DNA from 3 places in the Rossellomorea sp. FM04394 genome. Region 3 is predicted to be linked to each of the others. Evidence: a T-box and tRNA genes for the amino acid it is inferred to sense, from the RefSeq annotation. Region 3 holds a T-box; the other regions hold tRNA genes.
The links. A T-box is a leader RNA that pairs with one kind of tRNA and senses whether it is charged. The one in region 3 lies ahead of serS (serine--tRNA ligase), so its partner is inferred to be a tRNA-Ser.
Positions count from the first base shown of each region.

Region 1: it encodes a tRNA-Ser, which carries the amino acid that the T-box ahead of serS (serine--tRNA ligase) is inferred to sense. The anticodon was not compared.
Region 2: it encodes a tRNA-Ser, which carries the amino acid that the T-box ahead of serS (serine--tRNA ligase) is inferred to sense. The anticodon was not compared.

Region 1 covers NZ_CP168654.1:1,273,058-1,278,726, reverse strand. Annotated here, with positions in the region: gene ACCB35_RS06425 (carbohydrate ABC transporter permease) at 1-455, opposite strand, end outside; gene ACCB35_RS06420 (carbohydrate ABC transporter permease) at 455-1,351, opposite strand; tRNA gene ACCB35_RS06415 (tRNA-Gly) at 1,824-1,897, opposite strand; tRNA gene ACCB35_RS06410 (tRNA-Leu) at 1,902-1,985, opposite strand; tRNA gene ACCB35_RS06405 (tRNA-Cys) at 1,995-2,068, opposite strand; tRNA gene ACCB35_RS06400 (tRNA-Gly) at 2,076-2,150, opposite strand; tRNA gene ACCB35_RS06395 (tRNA-Gln) at 2,155-2,226, opposite strand; tRNA gene ACCB35_RS06390 (tRNA-His) at 2,266-2,341, opposite strand; tRNA gene ACCB35_RS06385 (tRNA-Trp) at 2,353-2,426, opposite strand; tRNA gene ACCB35_RS06380 (tRNA-Tyr) at 2,461-2,544, opposite strand; tRNA gene ACCB35_RS06375 (tRNA-Thr) at 2,564-2,639, opposite strand; tRNA gene ACCB35_RS06370 (tRNA-Phe) at 2,653-2,728, opposite strand; tRNA gene ACCB35_RS06365 (tRNA-Asp) at 2,746-2,822, opposite strand; tRNA gene ACCB35_RS06360 (tRNA-Met) at 2,930-3,003, opposite strand; tRNA gene ACCB35_RS06355 (tRNA-Val) at 3,075-3,150, opposite strand; tRNA gene ACCB35_RS06350 (tRNA-Glu) at 3,192-3,266, opposite strand; tRNA gene ACCB35_RS06345 (tRNA-Ser) at 3,286-3,377, opposite strand; tRNA gene ACCB35_RS06340 (tRNA-Asn) at 3,385-3,459, opposite strand; rRNA gene rrf (5S ribosomal RNA) at 3,467-3,583, opposite strand; rRNA gene ACCB35_RS06330 (23S ribosomal RNA) at 3,882-5,669, opposite strand, start outside.
Region 2 covers NZ_CP168654.1:3,523,939-3,529,607, forward strand. Annotated here, with positions in the region: gene glgB (1,4-alpha-glucan branching enzyme) at 1-512, opposite strand, end outside; tRNA gene ACCB35_RS17720 (tRNA-Glu) at 1,338-1,409, opposite strand; tRNA gene ACCB35_RS17725 (tRNA-Ser) at 1,416-1,506, opposite strand; tRNA gene ACCB35_RS17730 (tRNA-Asn) at 1,511-1,585, opposite strand; tRNA gene ACCB35_RS17735 (tRNA-Ile) at 1,595-1,671, opposite strand; tRNA gene ACCB35_RS17740 (tRNA-Gly) at 1,681-1,754, opposite strand; tRNA gene ACCB35_RS17745 (tRNA-His) at 1,775-1,850, opposite strand; tRNA gene ACCB35_RS17750 (tRNA-Phe) at 1,873-1,948, opposite strand; tRNA gene ACCB35_RS17755 (tRNA-Asp) at 2,000-2,076, opposite strand; tRNA gene ACCB35_RS17760 (tRNA-Met) at 2,210-2,283, opposite strand; tRNA gene ACCB35_RS17765 (tRNA-Ser) at 2,316-2,408, opposite strand; tRNA gene ACCB35_RS17770 (tRNA-Ile) at 2,426-2,502, opposite strand; tRNA gene ACCB35_RS17775 (tRNA-Met) at 2,507-2,583, opposite strand; tRNA gene ACCB35_RS17780 (tRNA-Ala) at 2,665-2,740, opposite strand; tRNA gene ACCB35_RS17785 (tRNA-Pro) at 2,748-2,824, opposite strand; tRNA gene ACCB35_RS17790 (tRNA-Arg) at 2,832-2,908, opposite strand; tRNA gene ACCB35_RS17795 (tRNA-Leu) at 2,965-3,053, opposite strand; tRNA gene ACCB35_RS17800 (tRNA-Gly) at 3,063-3,137, opposite strand; tRNA gene ACCB35_RS17805 (tRNA-Leu) at 3,146-3,230, opposite strand; tRNA gene ACCB35_RS17810 (tRNA-Lys) at 3,266-3,341, opposite strand; tRNA gene ACCB35_RS17815 (tRNA-Thr) at 3,365-3,440, opposite strand; tRNA gene ACCB35_RS17820 (tRNA-Val) at 3,555-3,630, opposite strand; rRNA gene rrf (5S ribosomal RNA) at 3,641-3,757, opposite strand; rRNA gene ACCB35_RS17830 (23S ribosomal RNA) at 3,927-5,669, opposite strand, start outside.
Region 3 covers NZ_CP168654.1:19,195-24,863, reverse strand. Annotated here, with positions in the region: gene serS (serine--tRNA ligase) at 40-1,314, opposite strand; T-box leader at 1,364-1,572, opposite strand; gene pdxT (pyridoxal 5'-phosphate synthase glutaminase subunit PdxT) at 1,626-2,216, opposite strand; gene pdxS (pyridoxal 5'-phosphate synthase lyase subunit PdxS) at 2,228-3,112, opposite strand; gene ACCB35_RS00085 (D-alanyl-D-alanine carboxypeptidase family protein) at 3,662-5,017, opposite strand; gene guaB (IMP dehydrogenase) at 5,214-5,669, opposite strand, start outside.

The DNA of each region.
Region 1 (5,669 bases), 1.3 Mb from region 3:
AGTGGTACGCCAAATCCGAAGTACATAAGGATCAAACCTGGAATGCTATTCGTAAGCCCTAACGTTCCCCCTACCTTCATAAGAGGGATCATCACTGTCTGGAACGGAATGACCATGGCTGATACAAAGATGACAAATAAGATTTTGCTGAACTTCCCTGGCGTACGAACCATTTTCCACGCCGCCATCGAGCTGATGATCACTAATCCAATATTACTGAAAACGGTGATGACCAAGGAGTTCCAGAATGCACGTGGGAAGTTGATGATCTCCCACACTTTCGCATAGTTAGAGAAAACAAATTCCTTTGGCCACGCAGCCGCATCGATCAAAATCGCTGCAAATGGCTTCACCGAGTTGATCAGTACGAAGTAGAAAGGAATAAGGAAAATGAGCCCTATGACAATACCGATGATCTCTAATACAAACGTTCTTTTCGTATAGCGATTGCCCATTATGCCTGAACCTCCTTCTTCTTCGTCACCATCACCTGAACCGTAGTAAACACTGCCACTACCACAAAGAACAGGATCGATTTGGCTGTCCCGAGGCCATAGCGGTTGTTCTGGAACGCCTCTTGATAAATATTGATCGCCACAGATTGTGTAGAATTGAATGGTCCCCCACCTGTTAACGAGATGTTCAAATCGAATATCTTAAAGGCCATTGAAATCGTCAAGAAGAAACAAATCGTGAACGCCGGTAAAATCAATGGAATGATAATTTTCGTCAACAACGTCCAGTTTGATGCCCCATCTATCCTCGCTGCTTCAAGCAATGAGTTGTCCACCCCCTGTAAAGCTGCTACGTAAATGACCATCATGTATCCCGAAATCTGCCATGCAAACACGATGACAATCCCCCAGAATGCCGTCGTTTCATCACCCAGCCAAGGCATCTTAAAGAATCCAATCCCCGTCATATTCCCAAGTGAGGCAAACCCTTTAACAAAAATGAACTGCCAGATGAACCCGAGTAGCAATCCACCGATCACGTTCGGAATAAAAAACACTGTCCGCAAAATGTTTCTCGTCTTCAATGCTGCATTCAGCAGCAGCGCAAACCCGAAACCTATCAAGTTACTAATAATCACGGCTGCAAACATAAACTTCGTCGTGAACATAAAGGAATTAAAGAATGTCTTATCATCTGTGAAGATCTTTTTGTAGTTATCAAATCCAACCCACTCCACAACTGAGCTGACACCATTCCATGAGGTAAACGAATAATACACACCCATCAAAAATGGAAGAATCTGAATCACTAAGAAAAATATAAGTGCCGGTCCAACAAAGGCAGCATACGTCAGCAAGCTCTTATACTTGAACTTCTTCTTCGTCACTGCTTTCATTTGTACGTCTCTGCTTACCGGTCCAGTCTGAATCTTTGGTTCCACCCGTCTCACCACCCTTAATTATGTAATCGCTTTCTTATATTATAATGGTAGCGCTTACTTAAAAAGGGGAACTCAATTGACAAAGAAGGTGTAAAATTTTGACTAGATGGGTTTGGGTTTGGTGTTGTGGTGGGTATATGAAAAGGTTGGACTTCTTTGGTTTAGTTAGGTGACCCCAGCGTGCAATGAGTTTTTGAAAATAAAATCTTGGAATTGAAAATAAAAGTGGAAAATTTGAAAATAAAATCGTGGAATTGAAAATAAATGGTCCAGTTTTGAAAATATATTGGTCTTGATCGAAAGTAAATGGAGCGAAGTCGATTAGATAAGCGTCAATAACGATGAAAGTCATGCTAAACAGATGATTTTTCATAATTAGACAATAAAAAAGACTTCCTCATAATGAGAAAGCCTGTCGTATGTAAGTTGGAGCGGGTGAAGGGAATCGAACCCTCATCATCAGCTTGGAAGGCTGAGGTTTTACCACTAAACTACACCCGCGATGTGGTACCGGTGGCCGGGGTCGAACCGGCACTCCAGAGGAACACGATTTTGAGTCGTGCGCGTCTGCCTATTCCGCCACACCGGCATTACATTTTGGAGGCGGCAACCGGATTTGAACCGGTGATCAGGGTTTTGCAGACCCATGCCTTACCACTTGGCTATGCCGCCTTAATATTGGAGCGGAAGACGGGATTCGAACCCGCGACCCCCACCTTGGCAAGGTGGTGTTCTACCACTGAACTACTTCCGCACTACTGGGCTAGCTGGATTCGAACCAACGCATGTCGCAGTCAAAGTGCGATGCCTTACCGCTTGGCTATAGCCCACTGATAGTATATGTCACGGAAATAAAAATGTGACTTTAATGGGGCGACTGATGGGAATCGAACCCACGAATGCCTGAACCACAATCAGGTGCGTTAACCACTTCGCCACAATCGCCATGATAAAATTGGCAGGGGTAGTAGGAATCGAACCCACACCAAAGGTTTTGGAGACCTTCGTTCTACCTTTAAACTATACCCCTATAAGAATAGATATTCTGCTTAGATAAAAACAAATGGTGGAGGGGGGCAGATTCGAACTGCCGAACCCGAAGGAGCGGATTTACAGTCCGCCGCGTTTAGCCACTTCGCTACCCCTCCAAATATTATATCACTCGAGTGGTGCCGGCAAGAGGACTTGAACCCCCAACCTACTGATTACAAGTCAGTTGCTCTACCAGTTGAGCTACACCGGCATCAAGTAATAAATGGTGGCTCAGGACGGAATCGAACCGCCGACACATGGATTTTCAGTCCATTGCTCTACCAACTGAGCTACTGAGCCACTATGTAAAATAAAAATGGCGGTCCGGACGGGACTCGAACCCGCGACCTCCTGCGTGACAGGCAGGCATTCTAACCAACTGAACTACCGGACCAAAGCTTTTTGCGTTAGCAAAATAGGTTTCATTACCTTGACGTTAGTCAAAATAACTATCCATGCGTGACTCATTAAGGATTATGCTATCCCAAGTCAAAAATGGTATTGCGGGGACAGGATTTGAACCTGCGACCTTCGGGTTATGAGCCCGACGAGCTACCGAACTGCTCCACCCCGCGACGATATAATTGTAACTTATATAATCTTATATAATATGGAAGATTTTTTTCACTACGCTTCGTGAAAATCATGGTGGAGGATGACGGGATCGAACCGCCGACCCTCTGCTTGTAAGGCAGATGCTCTCCCAGCTGAGCTAATCCTCCAACATATTAATTGTTTGTTTTTCACATTCGGATAAAAGTGTTGGTGACCCATACGGGATTCGAACCCGTGTTACCGCCGTGAAAGGGCGGTGTCTTAACCGCTTGACCAATGGGCCTTAGTAAAAAGAATTGTTATGGCGGAGAGCAAGGGATTTGAACCCTTGAGACAGCGTTAACCGTCTACACGATTTCCAATCGTGCTCCTTCGGCCACTCGGACAGCTCTCCAATATGATGGCTCCGCAGGCAAGATTCGAACTTGCGACCGATCGGTTAACAGCCGATAGCTCTACCACTGAGCTACTGCGGAACGATATGCCTGGCGACGTCCTACTCTCACAGGGGGAGATCCCCCAACTACCATCGGCGCTGAAGAGCTTAACTTCCGTGTTCGGCATGGGAACGGGTGTGACCTCTTCGCCATTGTCACCAGACAATTTCTTGTCTCTTTTTTAAGGACAAGTACTATTATATCGCGTAGATATAATTTTTCAAGGCTTTTTTTATATTTTTGTATAAAATTCATTCCCTGAAAACTAGATAAAGAATTGATGTCAAGAAAGCCGAATATCGACCAATGTTGTATCTGCTTCTTCAAGTAGATACCATTCCAGCTCCGGCGGCTAGAGACTCGAAGTCATTTCAGTTCAATCAGCTGAGGGTAAAAGGCACCCTCTTCTGATTGCCCAGAAATGCTTGTCGTCTCTGTTCAAGCCGCCTCCGCTTTATAGTGTGGTTAAGTCCTCGATCGATTAGTATCAGTCAACTCCACATGTCGCCATGCTTCCATCTCTGACCTATCTACCTAGTCATCTTCTAGGGATCTTACTCACTTACGTGATGGGAAATCTCATCTCGAGGGGGGCTTCATGCTTAGATGCTTTCAGCACTTATCCCTTCCGCACATAGCTACCCAGCGATGCCTTTGGCAAGACAACTGGTACACCAGCGGTGCGTCCATCCCGGTCCTCTCGTACTAAGGACAGCTCCTCTCAAATTTCCTGCGCCCACGACGGATAGGGACCGAACTGTCTCACGACGTTCTGAACCCAGCTCGCGTACCGCTTTAATGGGCGAACAGCCCAACCCTTGGGACCGACTACAGCCCCAGGATGCGATGAGCCGACATCGAGGTGCCAAACCTCCCCGTCGATGTGGACTCTTGGGGGAGATAAGCCTGTTATCCCCGGGGTAGCTTTTATCCGTTGAGCGATGGCCCTTCCATGCGGAACCACCGGATCACTAAGCCCGACTTTCGTCCCTGCTCGACTTGTAGGTCTCGCAGTCAAGCTCCCTTGTGCCTTTACACTCTGCGAATGATTTCCAACCATTCTGAGGGAACCTTTGGGCGCCTCCGTTACTCTTTAGGAGGCGACCGCCCCAGTCAAACTGCCCACCTGACACTGTCTCCCACCCCGATAAGGGGCGCGGGTTAGAATTTCAATACAGCCAGGGTAGTATCCCACCGATGCCTCCACCGAAGCTAGCGCTCCGGCTTCCAAGGCTCCTACCTATCCTGTACAAGCTGTACCAAAATTCAATATCAGGCTACAGTAAAGCTCCACGGGGTCTTTCCGTCCTGTCGCGGGTAACCTGCATCTTCACAGGTACTATAATTTCACCGAGTCTCTCGTTGAGACAGTGCCCAGATCGTTACGCCTTTCGTGCGGGTCGGAACTTACCCGACAAGGAATTTCGCTACCTTAGGACCGTTATAGTTACGGCCGCCGTTTACTGGGGCTTCGATTCGCACCTTCGCTTGCGCTAAGCACTCCTCTTAACCTTCCAGCACCGGGCAGGCGTCAGCCCCTATACTTCGCCTTACGGCTTCGCAGAGACCTGTGTTTTTGCTAAACAGTCGCCTGGGCCTATTCACTGCGGCTCTCTCGGGCTTGCACCCTACCAGAGCACCCCTTCTCCCGAAGTTACGGGGTCATTTTGCCGAGTTCCTTAACGAGAGTTCTCTCGCTCACCTTAGGATTCTCTCCTCGCCTACCTGTGTCGGTTTGCGGTACGGGCACCTTTTTCCTCGCTAGAGGCTTTTCTTGGCAGTGTGGAATCAGGAACTTCGCTACTATAATTCGCTCGCTATCACAGCTCAGCCTTCACGATGATGGGATTTGCCTCATCATCAGCCTAACTGCTTAGACGCACATATCCAGCAGTGCGCTTACCCTATCCTCCTGCGTCCCCCCATTGCTCAAACGGAAAAGAGGTGGTACAGGAATATCAACCTGTTGTCCATCGTCTACGCCTATCGGCCTCGACTTAGGTCCCGACTAACCCTGAGCGGACGAGCCTTCCTCAGGAAACCTTAGGCATTCGGTGGATGGGATTCTCACCCATCTTTCGCTACTCATACCGGCATTCTCACTTCTAAGCACTCCACCAGTCCTTACGGTCTAGCTTCGCAGTCCTTAGAACGCTCTCCTACCACTGACACCTAGAGGTGTCAATCCACAGCTTCGGTGATACGTTTAGCCCCGGTACATTTTCGGCGCAGAGTCACTCGACCAGTGA
Region 2 (5,669 bases), 960 kb from region 3:
TCCTTATAAGAAAGAAACTTCCCCGCTTTCTTTTTCCAAGTGCCTAAATGCACTTCATAAATCGCCATAGGCTTGTCATAGACCGTCGAACTGGCTCGATGTTCAAGCCACTCCTCATCTTCCCATGAAAACCCCTGCAGCTCATACACCACGCTTGCAGTATTCGGACGCTTCTCGGAAGCAAATCCATAGGGGTCCGCCTTCAGCTTCTTGGATCCCGATAGAGTCGTAATCTCGTACTTATACGTTTCTCCCGATAGATCCCCATCAATGCGAATTGTCCATAAACCTTCGTTATTCCGCCTTGTAAGTTCATACCCGGTTCCATTCCAATCATTAAAAGATCCAACCAATGAAACATGTCTTGCTTTCGGTGCCCAAACGCAAAATTCTGTATAGGTCCCTGTAGAATCTCTTCTCACATGTGAACCCATAAACTGATAGGCCTGCTGCAAATTTCCCTCATGAAACAAAAAAACATCATAATCTGATATGGTCATTGCGTTCATCATCTCACCTACATTTTTTCAATCTACTTACTACTTTCTTTCAACTTCATCAAAATCCTTTTTATTATCGTCGCTCAATTACGACAATTTCCTACATACATCTATTAAAAAGGTACACTATTGGAAAGTCTTACTAAATGATAGGGTTTACATTGGAAGAACATAGGGGAATCGTGTTGAATCCATAGCGAAATTTGTCGAAAGTTTTTTAATTAAAAAAAGTGAAATTTGATGAAAAAGCAGAAGGATTCCGGTATTTTGTATGGTTTTTGGTTTGTTGTGAGAGGGCTGGGCGGTGTCGAATGGAGGGGTGATTAATAATCGATGATAGATCTGGCATTTGCATTCTTAGGGTGGATGAAACCTGTTTTAAAGTACAATAATGGAGAACCCATGCATAGTGTAATTTTTGGAGGAATCTGGGTTAGGTGATGGAATACTGGATATGAATAATGGAGAAATTTAAGAGGTCGTATAAGCCTTTTACTCTTCGAAGATCACTGACTAATGTTTCCTCGTATCCTCCTTTTATTGTAATTAAAATGTGAGCTGAAAAGAGGAGTGTAGAAGTTGATAATATAATGGGAAAAGTCGATAATATATGGTGGAAAGTCGATAATATATGGCGGAAAGTCGATAATATATCCCTCGTACAGAAGTAGAAGCATGCTTTCTCATGTAAAACAGATTAATCTAGCCCCGATCTGGCTTCATATTCAACTAAATCTCTTTATTTAGTCATATTTTCATTTTATTTTTAATAAAATGGCCACCAATTCTTCTTTATACAATAAAAAAAGACTATCAAAATGATAGTCTTTTTTTAGATGACCCATACGGGATTCGAACCCGTGTTACCGCCGTGAAAGGGCGGTGTCTTAACCGCTTGACCAATGGGCCATAATATGGCGGAGAAGGAGGGATTTGAACCCTCGCGCCGGTTGCCCGACCTACACCCTTAGCAGGGGCGCCTCTTCAGCCACTTGAGTACTTCCCCATATTGGCTCCGCAGGCAAGATTCGAACTTGCGACCGATCGGTTAACAGCCGATAGCTCTACCACTGAGCTACTGCGGAATAATGAAATGGTGGGCCTAAGTGGACTCGAACCACCGACCTCACGCTTATCAGGCGTGCGCTCTAACCAGCTGAGCTATAGGCCCATTAAGAATTGGAGCGGGTGAAGGGAATCGAACCCTCATCATCAGCTTGGAAGGCTGAGGTTTTACCACTAAACTACACCCGCGGTAATGAAATAAGAAAGTATGGGGCGACTGATGGGAATCGAACCCACGAATGCCTGAACCACAATCAGGTGCGTTAACCACTTCGCCACAATCGCCATAATATCTTTAAATAAAAAATGGTGGCTCAGGACGGAATCGAACCGCCGACACATGGATTTTCAGTCCATTGCTCTACCAACTGAGCTACTGAGCCTTACTTTAGAGTAAAATATTTAATTATGAACCATAATCTTTTTTTAGAAAATGGCGGTCCGGACGGGACTCGAACCCGCGACCTCCTGCGTGACAGGCAGGCATTCTAACCAACTGAACTACCGGACCAGAGTTTTTTGCGTCAGCAAAATAACTTTCATTGTTTGCGCCAGCAAAATAGGTTTCATTATTCTGCGATAGCGAAAATAACTATCCATGCGTGACTCATCAAGGAATATCCTATCCTAAGTCAAAAATGGTATTGCGGGGACAGGATTTGAACCTGCGACCTTCGGGTTATGAGCCCGACGAGCTACCGAACTGCTCCACCCCGCGACGATATATAGAATTTACCATAGAATAAAATATGGAGGAGGAAGGGGGATTCGAACCCCCGCGGGCTGTTACACCCCTGTCGGTTTTCAAGACCGATCCCTTCAGCCGGACTTGGGTATTCCTCCGTAATGAAAATGGTACTTGGTGGACCTTGTAGGACTCGAACCTACGACCGGACGGTTATGAGCCGTCTGCTCTAACCAACTGAGCTAAAGGTCCCTTTTGGTAGCGGCGGAGGGGATCGAACCCCCGACCTCACGGGTATGAACCGTACGCTCTAGCCAGCTGAGCTACACCGCCAAGAAACATTTAATATCAAATTAATTGATAGATGGATATCCCAAATATCATTGAAGTTTAGTTTACTTTCGTAAAAAAACTTGGTGGAGCCTAGCGGGATCGAACCGCTGACCTCCTGCGTGCAAAGCAGGCGCTCTCCCAGCTGAGCTAAGGCCCCAAAGAAGTGGTCGGGAAGACAGGATTCGAACCTGCGACCCCTTGGTCCCAAACCAAGTGCTCTACCAAGCTGAGCTACTTCCCGATCTATATGGCGCGCCCGAGAGGAGTCGAACCCCTAACCTTTTGATCCGTAGTCAAACGCTCTATCCAATTGAGCTACGGGCGCAAAATAATTCATTAAAGACAAAGCAAGGAAAGTTATTTTGCTGGCGCAAAAAACTTTGGTGCCGAGGACCGGAATCGAACCGGTACGGTAGTCACCTACCGCAGGATTTTAAGTCCTGTGCGTCTGCCAGTTCCGCCACCCCGGCAAAATCTTCTGGAGCGGAAGACGGGATTCGAACCCGCGACCCCCACCTTGGCAAGGTGGTGTTCTACCACTGAACTACTTCCGCATAATAAATGGTGCGGGTGAAGGGACTTGAACCCCCACGCCTTGCGGCGCCAGATCCTAAGTCTGGTGCGTCTGCCAATTCCGCCACACCCGCATGTATGATTGATAATTTGCTATTGCAAAAATCAATGGTGAGCCATGAAGGACTCGAACCTTCGACCCTCTGATTAAAAGTCAGATGCTCTACCAACTGAGCTAATGGCTCATCTATATAGTAAGAAAACCAAATGGTGCCGGCAAGAGGACTTGAACCCCCAACCTACTGATTACAAGTCAGTTGCTCTACCAGTTGAGCTACACCGGCATATTTACTTTCAAATGAAGTTTTTAAAACAAGTTACTTCATAGAAGCAGTTCAAGGAAAGATATTTTGCTGGCGCAAAATAAAATGAAGTTTATTTTACTTTCGTAAAAAACTTGGTGGAGGATGACGGGATCGAACCGCCGACCCTCTGCTTGTAAGGCAGATGCTCTCCCAGCTGAGCTAATCCTCCAAAATATAAAGCCTGGCGACGTCCTACTCTCACAGGGGGAGATCCCCCAACTACCATCGGCGCTGAAGAGCTTAACTTCCGTGTTCGGCATGGGAACGGGTGTGACCTCTTCGCCATAGTCACCAGACAATTTCTTGTCTCTTTTTTAGGGACAAGTACTATTATATCGCGTAGATATAATTTTTCAAGGTTTTTTTATATTTTCGTATAAAATTTATTCCCTGAAAACTAGATAAAGAATTGATGTCAAGAAAGCCGAATATCAGCCAATGTTGTTCATTTAAAAATGACTCTTTGTGGTTAAGTCCTCGATCGATTAGTATCAGTCAACTCCACATGTCGCCATGCTTCCATCTCTGACCTATCTACCTAGTCATCTTCTAGGGATCTTACTCACATACGTGATGGGAAATCTCATCTCGAGGGGGGCTTCATGCTTAGATGCTTTCAGCACTTATCCCTTCCGCACATAGCTACCCAGCGATGCCTTTGGCAAGACAACTGGTACACCAGCGGTGCGTCCATCCCGGTCCTCTCGTACTAAGGACAGCTCCTCTCAAATTTCCTGCGCCCACGACGGATAGGGACCGAACTGTCTCACGACGTTCTGAACCCAGCTCGCGTACCGCTTTAATGGGCGAACAGCCCAACCCTTGGGACCGACTACAGCCCCAGGATGCGATGAGCCGACATCGAGGTGCCAAACCTCCCCGTCGATGTGGACTCTTGGGGGAGATAAGCCTGTTATCCCCGGGGTAGCTTTTATCCGTTGAGCGATGGCCCTTCCATGCGGAACCACCGGATCACTAAGCCCGACTTTCGTCCCTGCTCGACTTGTAGGTCTCGCAGTCAAGCTCCCTTGTGCCTTTACACTCTGCGAATGATTTCCAACCATTCTGAGGGAACCTTTGGGCGCCTCCGTTACTCTTTAGGAGGCGACCGCCCCAGTCAAACTGCCCACCTGACACTGTCTCCCACCCCGATAAGGGGCGCGGGTTAGAATTTCAATACAGCCAGGGTAGTATCCCACCGATGCCTCCACCGAAGCTGGCGCTCCGGCTTCCAAGGCTCCTACCTATCCTGTACAAGCTGTACCAAAATTCAATATCAGGCTACAGTAAAGCTCCACGGGGTCTTTCCGTCCTGTCGCGGGTAACCTGCATCTTCACAGGTACTATAATTTCACCGAGTCTCTCGTTGAGACAGTGCCCAGATCGTTACGCCTTTCGTGCGGGTCGGAACTTACCCGACAAGGAATTTCGCTACCTTAGGACCGTTATAGTTACGGCCGCCGTTTACTGGGGCTTCGATTCGCACCTTCGCTTGCGCTAAGCACTCCTCTTAACCTTCCAGCACCGGGCAGGCGTCAGCCCCTATACTTCGCCTTACGGCTTCGCAGAGACCTGTGTTTTTGCTAAACAGTCGCCTGGGCCTATTCACTGCGGCTCTCTCGGGCTTGCACCCTACCAGAGCACCCCTTCTCCCGAAGTTACGGGGTCATTTTGCCGAGTTCCTTAACGAGAGTTCTCTCGCTCACCTTAGGATTCTCTCCTCGCCTACCTGTGTCGGTTTGCGGTACGGGCACCTTTTTCCTCGCTAGAGGCTTTTCTTGGCAGTGTGGAATCAGGAACTTCGCTACTATAATTCGCTCGCTATCACAGCTCAGCCTTCACGATGATGGGATTTGCCTCATCATCAGCCTAACTGCTTAGACGCACATATCCAGCAGTGCGCTTACCCTATCCTCCTGCGTCCCCCCATTGCTCAAACGGAAAAGAGGTGGTACAGGAATATCAACCTGTTGTCCATCGTCTACGCCTATCGGCCTCGACTTAGGTCCCGACTAACCCTGAGCGGACGAGCCTTCCTCAGGAAACCTTAGGCATTCGGTGGATGGGATTCTCACCCATCTTTCGCTACTCATACCGGCATTCTCACTTCTAAGCACTCCACCAGTCCTTACGGTCTAGCTTCGCAGTCCTTAGAACGCTCTCCTACCACTGACACCTAGAGGTGTCAATCCACAGCTTCGGTGATAC
Region 3 (5,669 bases):
CGATAAAGGTGAGACTTCTTTTGGCTGGATAAAATTCCTTTATTTAATGACTTCCACTCCACCCATATATGGACGAAGGGCTTCAGGAACGATGACAGATCCATCTTCCTGCTGGTAGTTTTCCAAAATCGCGGCAACCGTTCTTCCTATCGCTAAACCAGATCCATTTAACGTATGGACATGTTCAGGCTTCGCGTTTAGCTCTCTTCTGAAACGGATGTTTGCACGTCTCGCCTGGAAGCTTTCAAAGTTACTGCAAGAAGAAATCTCGCGGTACGTCCCGTAGCTAGGAATCCAGACTTCAATGTCGTATTTCTTTGCAGCCGTGAAACCTAAGTCCGCTGTACACATAGACAATACTCGGTATGGAAGGCCCAGTAGCTGAAGGACTTTTTCAGCATGACCAGTTAAATTTTCTAACTCATCATAAGAATCTTCCGGCTTCACAAAGCGAACAAGCTCGACTTTGTTGAACTGATGCTGGCGGATCAAGCCTCTTGTATCGCGTCCTGCAGATCCAGCCTCAGAGCGGAAGTTGGCGCTATACGCTACATAACTTACCGGCAATTCGTCCGCCTTCAAAATTTCATCACGATGATAATTCGTAACAGGTACTTCTGCAGTAGGGACTAAGAAATAGTCCTCACTCTCAATTCTGAATGCATCTTCTTCAAACTTAGGAAGTTGACCTGTCCCTGTCATACTCGCTCGATTCACCAGGAATGGAGGAATCATTTCCGTATACCCATGCTCATCCATGTGCAAATCCATCATGAAATTAATGAGAGCTCTTTCAAGTCTTGCACCGAGGCCTTTATAGAAAACGAAGCGGCTTCCCGTCACTTTTGCTGCACGTTCAAAATCAAGCAACCCGAGCCTTGTAGCAACGTCCCAGTGAGGCTGTGCTTCGAAATCAAATTCCCGGATTTCTCCCCATGTACGTGCTTCAATATTATCATCTTCAGTTTCACCCACCGGTACAGTTTCATGAGGAATATTCGGGATAGAAAGAAGGATTCTCTCTAATTCTTCTTCGATGCCTCTTAATTCATCATCCAGCTTTTTGACCATGGCCCCGACTTCACGCATTTCAACGATCATATCCTGAGCATCTTTCTTCTCTTTCTTCAGAACGGCAATTTGTTGGGATACTTCATTACGCTTGCTCTTAAGATCTTCACTTTCCACAAGCAGCTCTCTTCTTCTCTTATCAAGCTCTTCGAATTTATCAAAATCCTCCAGGTTCTCACCGCGGTGCTGCAGACGGGCTTTCACATCTTCCAGATTATTACGTAAATACTTAATGTCTAGCATTTGGTTTCTCTCCTTTTTTATAAAAAAATAAAAAACCCCCATCCCTGGTAAAAGGGACGGAGGTTTCCGCGTTGCCACCCTAATTGAAGACGCAAAGCATCTTCCTCTTAAGAGATGGTAACGGAATCACCGAAAATACCTACTTCATTCAGTACTTCACTCAAGGATGGATTCGTAAAGCTCTTGCGTCGATTCTCACCAGCCACCGACTCTCTTAAGCAACCCTTCTTTACTACTATTTCCTATCAACGATTTAATTTTTTATTAGTTATTTCATAATCTACTACAATGTTTTCCATTTTGCAATAAAATTATGCGATTGTTTTTTCCATGCTTTCCTTCACCATCTCAACGAAGAAGGAAGTTAAACGATGATCATCCGTTAGCTCTGGATGGAAAGAACAACCGAGGAATTGTCCGTGGCGTGCAAGTACAATCCGTTCGTTATGCTTCGCCAAGATTTCAACATCTTCCCCTGCTTCCACGATATGGGGGGCACGGATGAAGACGGCATTGAATCCTTCTCCCACATGGGCAATCGAAAGGTCCGCTTCAAAGCTCTCTTTTTGACGGCCAAAGGAATTACGTTCCACTGTTACGTCCATCACACCAAGATGAGGTTGTTCGTATCCGACAATGTGCTTGGCTAAGAGAATCAATCCTGCACATGTTCCAAAGATCGGCTTCCCATCTGCCGCAAATTGTCTTAACGGCTCCATAAAGCCGTATCGATCAATCAGTCTTCTCATAGTGGTACTTTCCCCACCCGGCATGATGAGTCCTTGAATCTCTTCCAACTGCTCCACACGCTTAATGACGATTGCCTTGGCACCAGAGGCTTCAATTGAACGAACATGCTCTCTGACGGCACCTTGAAGTCCTAATACACCGATGTTCAACATAGAATCACACCTTACCATCCACGATCTTGCATACGGTTTTCAGGTAAAATAGAAGAAATTTCTACTCCCTTCATTGCTACACCAAGCTCTTTTGATAGCTCTGCGATTAACTTGTAATCTTGATAATGAGTAGTCGCTTCTACAATTGCTCTTGCAAATTTCTCAGGATTTTCTGATTTGAAGATACCAGAACCTACGAATACTCCGTCAGCCCCTAATTCCATCATAAGAGCCGCATCAGCTGGTGTGGCAATTCCGCCTGCAGCAAAGTTTACAACAGGTAAACGTCCATTTTCTTTAATTTCTAACAATAATTCGTATGGAGCTCCCAGTAACTTCGCTTCTGTCATGATTTCATCTTCATTCATGCTCACAAGCTTGCGTACTTGAGCATTTACCTTACGCATATGACGAACCGCTTCAACGATGTTACCTGTTCCAGGCTCCCCCTTTGTACGCAGCATAGATGCACCTTCACCAATACGGCGGGCAGCTTCACCTAAATCACGGCATCCACATACGAATGGTACAGTGAAATCTCTTTTATTTAAGTGGTACTCTTCATCAGCTGGCGTTAATACTTCACTCTCATCAAGATAATCAACACCCATTGATTCAAGTACTCTTGCCTCTACAATATGACCAATACGAGCCTTTGCCATTACAGGAATCGACACAGCGCCCATCACTTCTTCAATAATACGAGGATCTGCCATTCTTGCTACTCCGCCTGCAGCACGGATGTCTGCTGGAACTCGCTCTAAAGCCATTACTGCAACTGCACCCGCAGCTTCAGCAATTTTAGCCTGCTCTGCATTCACAACGTCCATGATAACGCCGCCTTTTTGCATTTCAGCCATACCTCTTTTAACACGATCTGTACCAGTCTTCATCATATCTATATCCCCCTTATATTTATCCCATGCCTGTCCCATTTCCATCCAAAAAAGGAAGAAAACGCAACTAAAACAATCGGAATGATTATGTAACCCTACTGCTAAATAAACAATAAAAAAAGACTTATGTCAAGACGAAAAGCGGAAGCGGCTTGGTCAGGCCCGACAAGCATAAGATGAATCGGACGGAAAGGCGCTCTTTGCCTTTTTGGTCGATTTAGCTTATGACCTCGAGGGCCTAGCCGCTGGAGCTGGACATATCGAAAAGCGGAAGGGCTTTGCCCAGAGGCGACAAGCATAAGACGAACATGCCGGAAAGGCGTTCTTTGCCTTTTTGGCATGTTTGGCTTATGACCTCGAGCCTCTAAGCCCTGGAGCTGGACATCTCGAAAAGCCGAAGCGGCTTGGTCAGGCCCGACAAGCATTTCTTGGGAATTCCACAAGGCGCTCTTCCTAAGATACCTCTTTTTCACCCTACCTATAAAAAAACACCAAGACTTGTCCTAAATAAAAGTCTTGGTGCTCATTTAATCATTTTACCTAAGCTTATTAGAACCAGCCTTTCACAGTAGATGTAACTGAGTTCCAGATGTCCCCGAAGAAACCACCTACAGCTCTCATTGAAAGGACAAACCAGTTTGCTTTTTCAACACCGTCTACAGCAACAACAGATGCTTTAGAAGCATTGGTACCTTTATCTGTAAGGTAGCCTAAATCTTTTTTATCTTTTGATTCTAACGTAACATATCCAACTTTTTCTCCTTTTTTAACAGGAGCTGTCAGTTCATTGTCATCGTTAAGCTTTTTCTTATCTAATACAAATTTCGGTTTGTATTGATCTTCTTCACCGTTCTTAATCACCATGCTTAGTGCGGAATCGGTTTTGATTTGAACTTCTTTTTCTTTCCCTTTTTCAACTGGAAGTGTCTTTTGACCTTTTACTTGAAAGTCAGCAGGAAGTACTTCCTCTATTGTATAATTGTTGAAAGCATAATCCATCATTTTTCTTGTTTCACTAAAGCGGGCATCGTAGGAGTTTTCACCAGCTGGAACTTCAACGTCCATTACAACCGTAATGAATCTCATTCCGTCCCGTTCTGCTGTTCCTGTGAAGTTGGCACCCGCAAAATCAGTCGTACCTGTTTTCAGGCCATCCATTCCTTCGTATTCGCGGATCAATCCTGGTAACATCCAGTTCCAGTTATCCATCTGAGTGGGGTCATCCGTTCCTTCCGCAAATACCTTCTTCGCAATACTGGATGTCTCAAGTACCTCCGGATAATCATGCAGCAAGCGGTACGCAAGTGTTGCTACATCCTTTGCAGACATCACATTTTCTTCTTCCGGACCACCTACCACCTTATCTACGTAAGGTGCCAAGTCTTTATTGTTTAAACCTGTAGAATTCACAAATTTATATTCTTCCAGACCAAGTTCTTTAGCCTTTGCATTCATCATTTTAACGAAGTTCGCTTCTGAGCCGGCAATCGTTTCAGTAATCGCTATCGTCGCTGCATTAGCTGAATAAATCGCCATTGCTTCATACAACTCTTTAATGGTATAAGTACTTTCCACTTCAAGACTCACATTACTGAGACCAGTATTATGAGACATTTGAGAAAGGTTCGCAGGTACCGTATACTTCTGGTCCCATTTCACCTTACCTTCTGCCACAGCCTCCAGTAACAAGTACTCTGTCATCATTTTCGTCATACTTGCAATGCCCTGAGCATTATCCGAGTTCTTTTCATAGAGAATTTTACCCGTGCTTGCTTCTACTAGAATCGCAGCTTTTGCGTTAACGTCCAATTCTCCTTGTGCATTTGCAGGTCTCCCCACAATACCCATTGCCATCATAAAAACCATCATACAAACAAAAGATTTTTGAATCCAACTTCTTTTCACTATTAGCCCTCCAAGATTTTATGTACACCTTCGTTATTTTATCATAGTTCGAAAGGTAAGAATAGACAGAGAATATGACTAGTTTTGGCATGGGTCAAGGGACTTGCGGCCTCTGAAACACAGCGGTGAATATCATTTTCATCCAAATGAAAAAATGCTGATCAGGAGTATCTGATCAGCATTTGGAATTATTTTCTTACAACGAATAGTTTGGTGCTTCTTTCGTAATTTGAACATCATGAGGATGACTTTCGCGAAGTCCGGCACCCGTCATTTTAATAAACTGTGCCTGCTCTCTTAACGCGAATAGGTCCTTCGTTCCACAGTATCCCATGCCTGAACGTAAGCCTCCAATTAGCTGATACAATGTATCGGCTAAAGGACCTTTGTAAGGAATCCGGCCTTCGATGCCTTCTGGAACGAACTTTTTATTTTCTTCCTGGAAGTAGCGGTCTTTTGAACCTTTTTCCATGGAGCTGACGGATCCCATTCCTCTATATACTTTAAAGCGGCGTCCCTGGAAGATTTCCGTTTCTCCAGGGCTTTCAGATGTTCCTGCCAGTAAGCTTCCCAGCATAACAGCATGTCCACCAGCTGCTAAAGCCTTTACGATATCACCTGAATACTTGATGCCTCCATCGGCAATGATGCT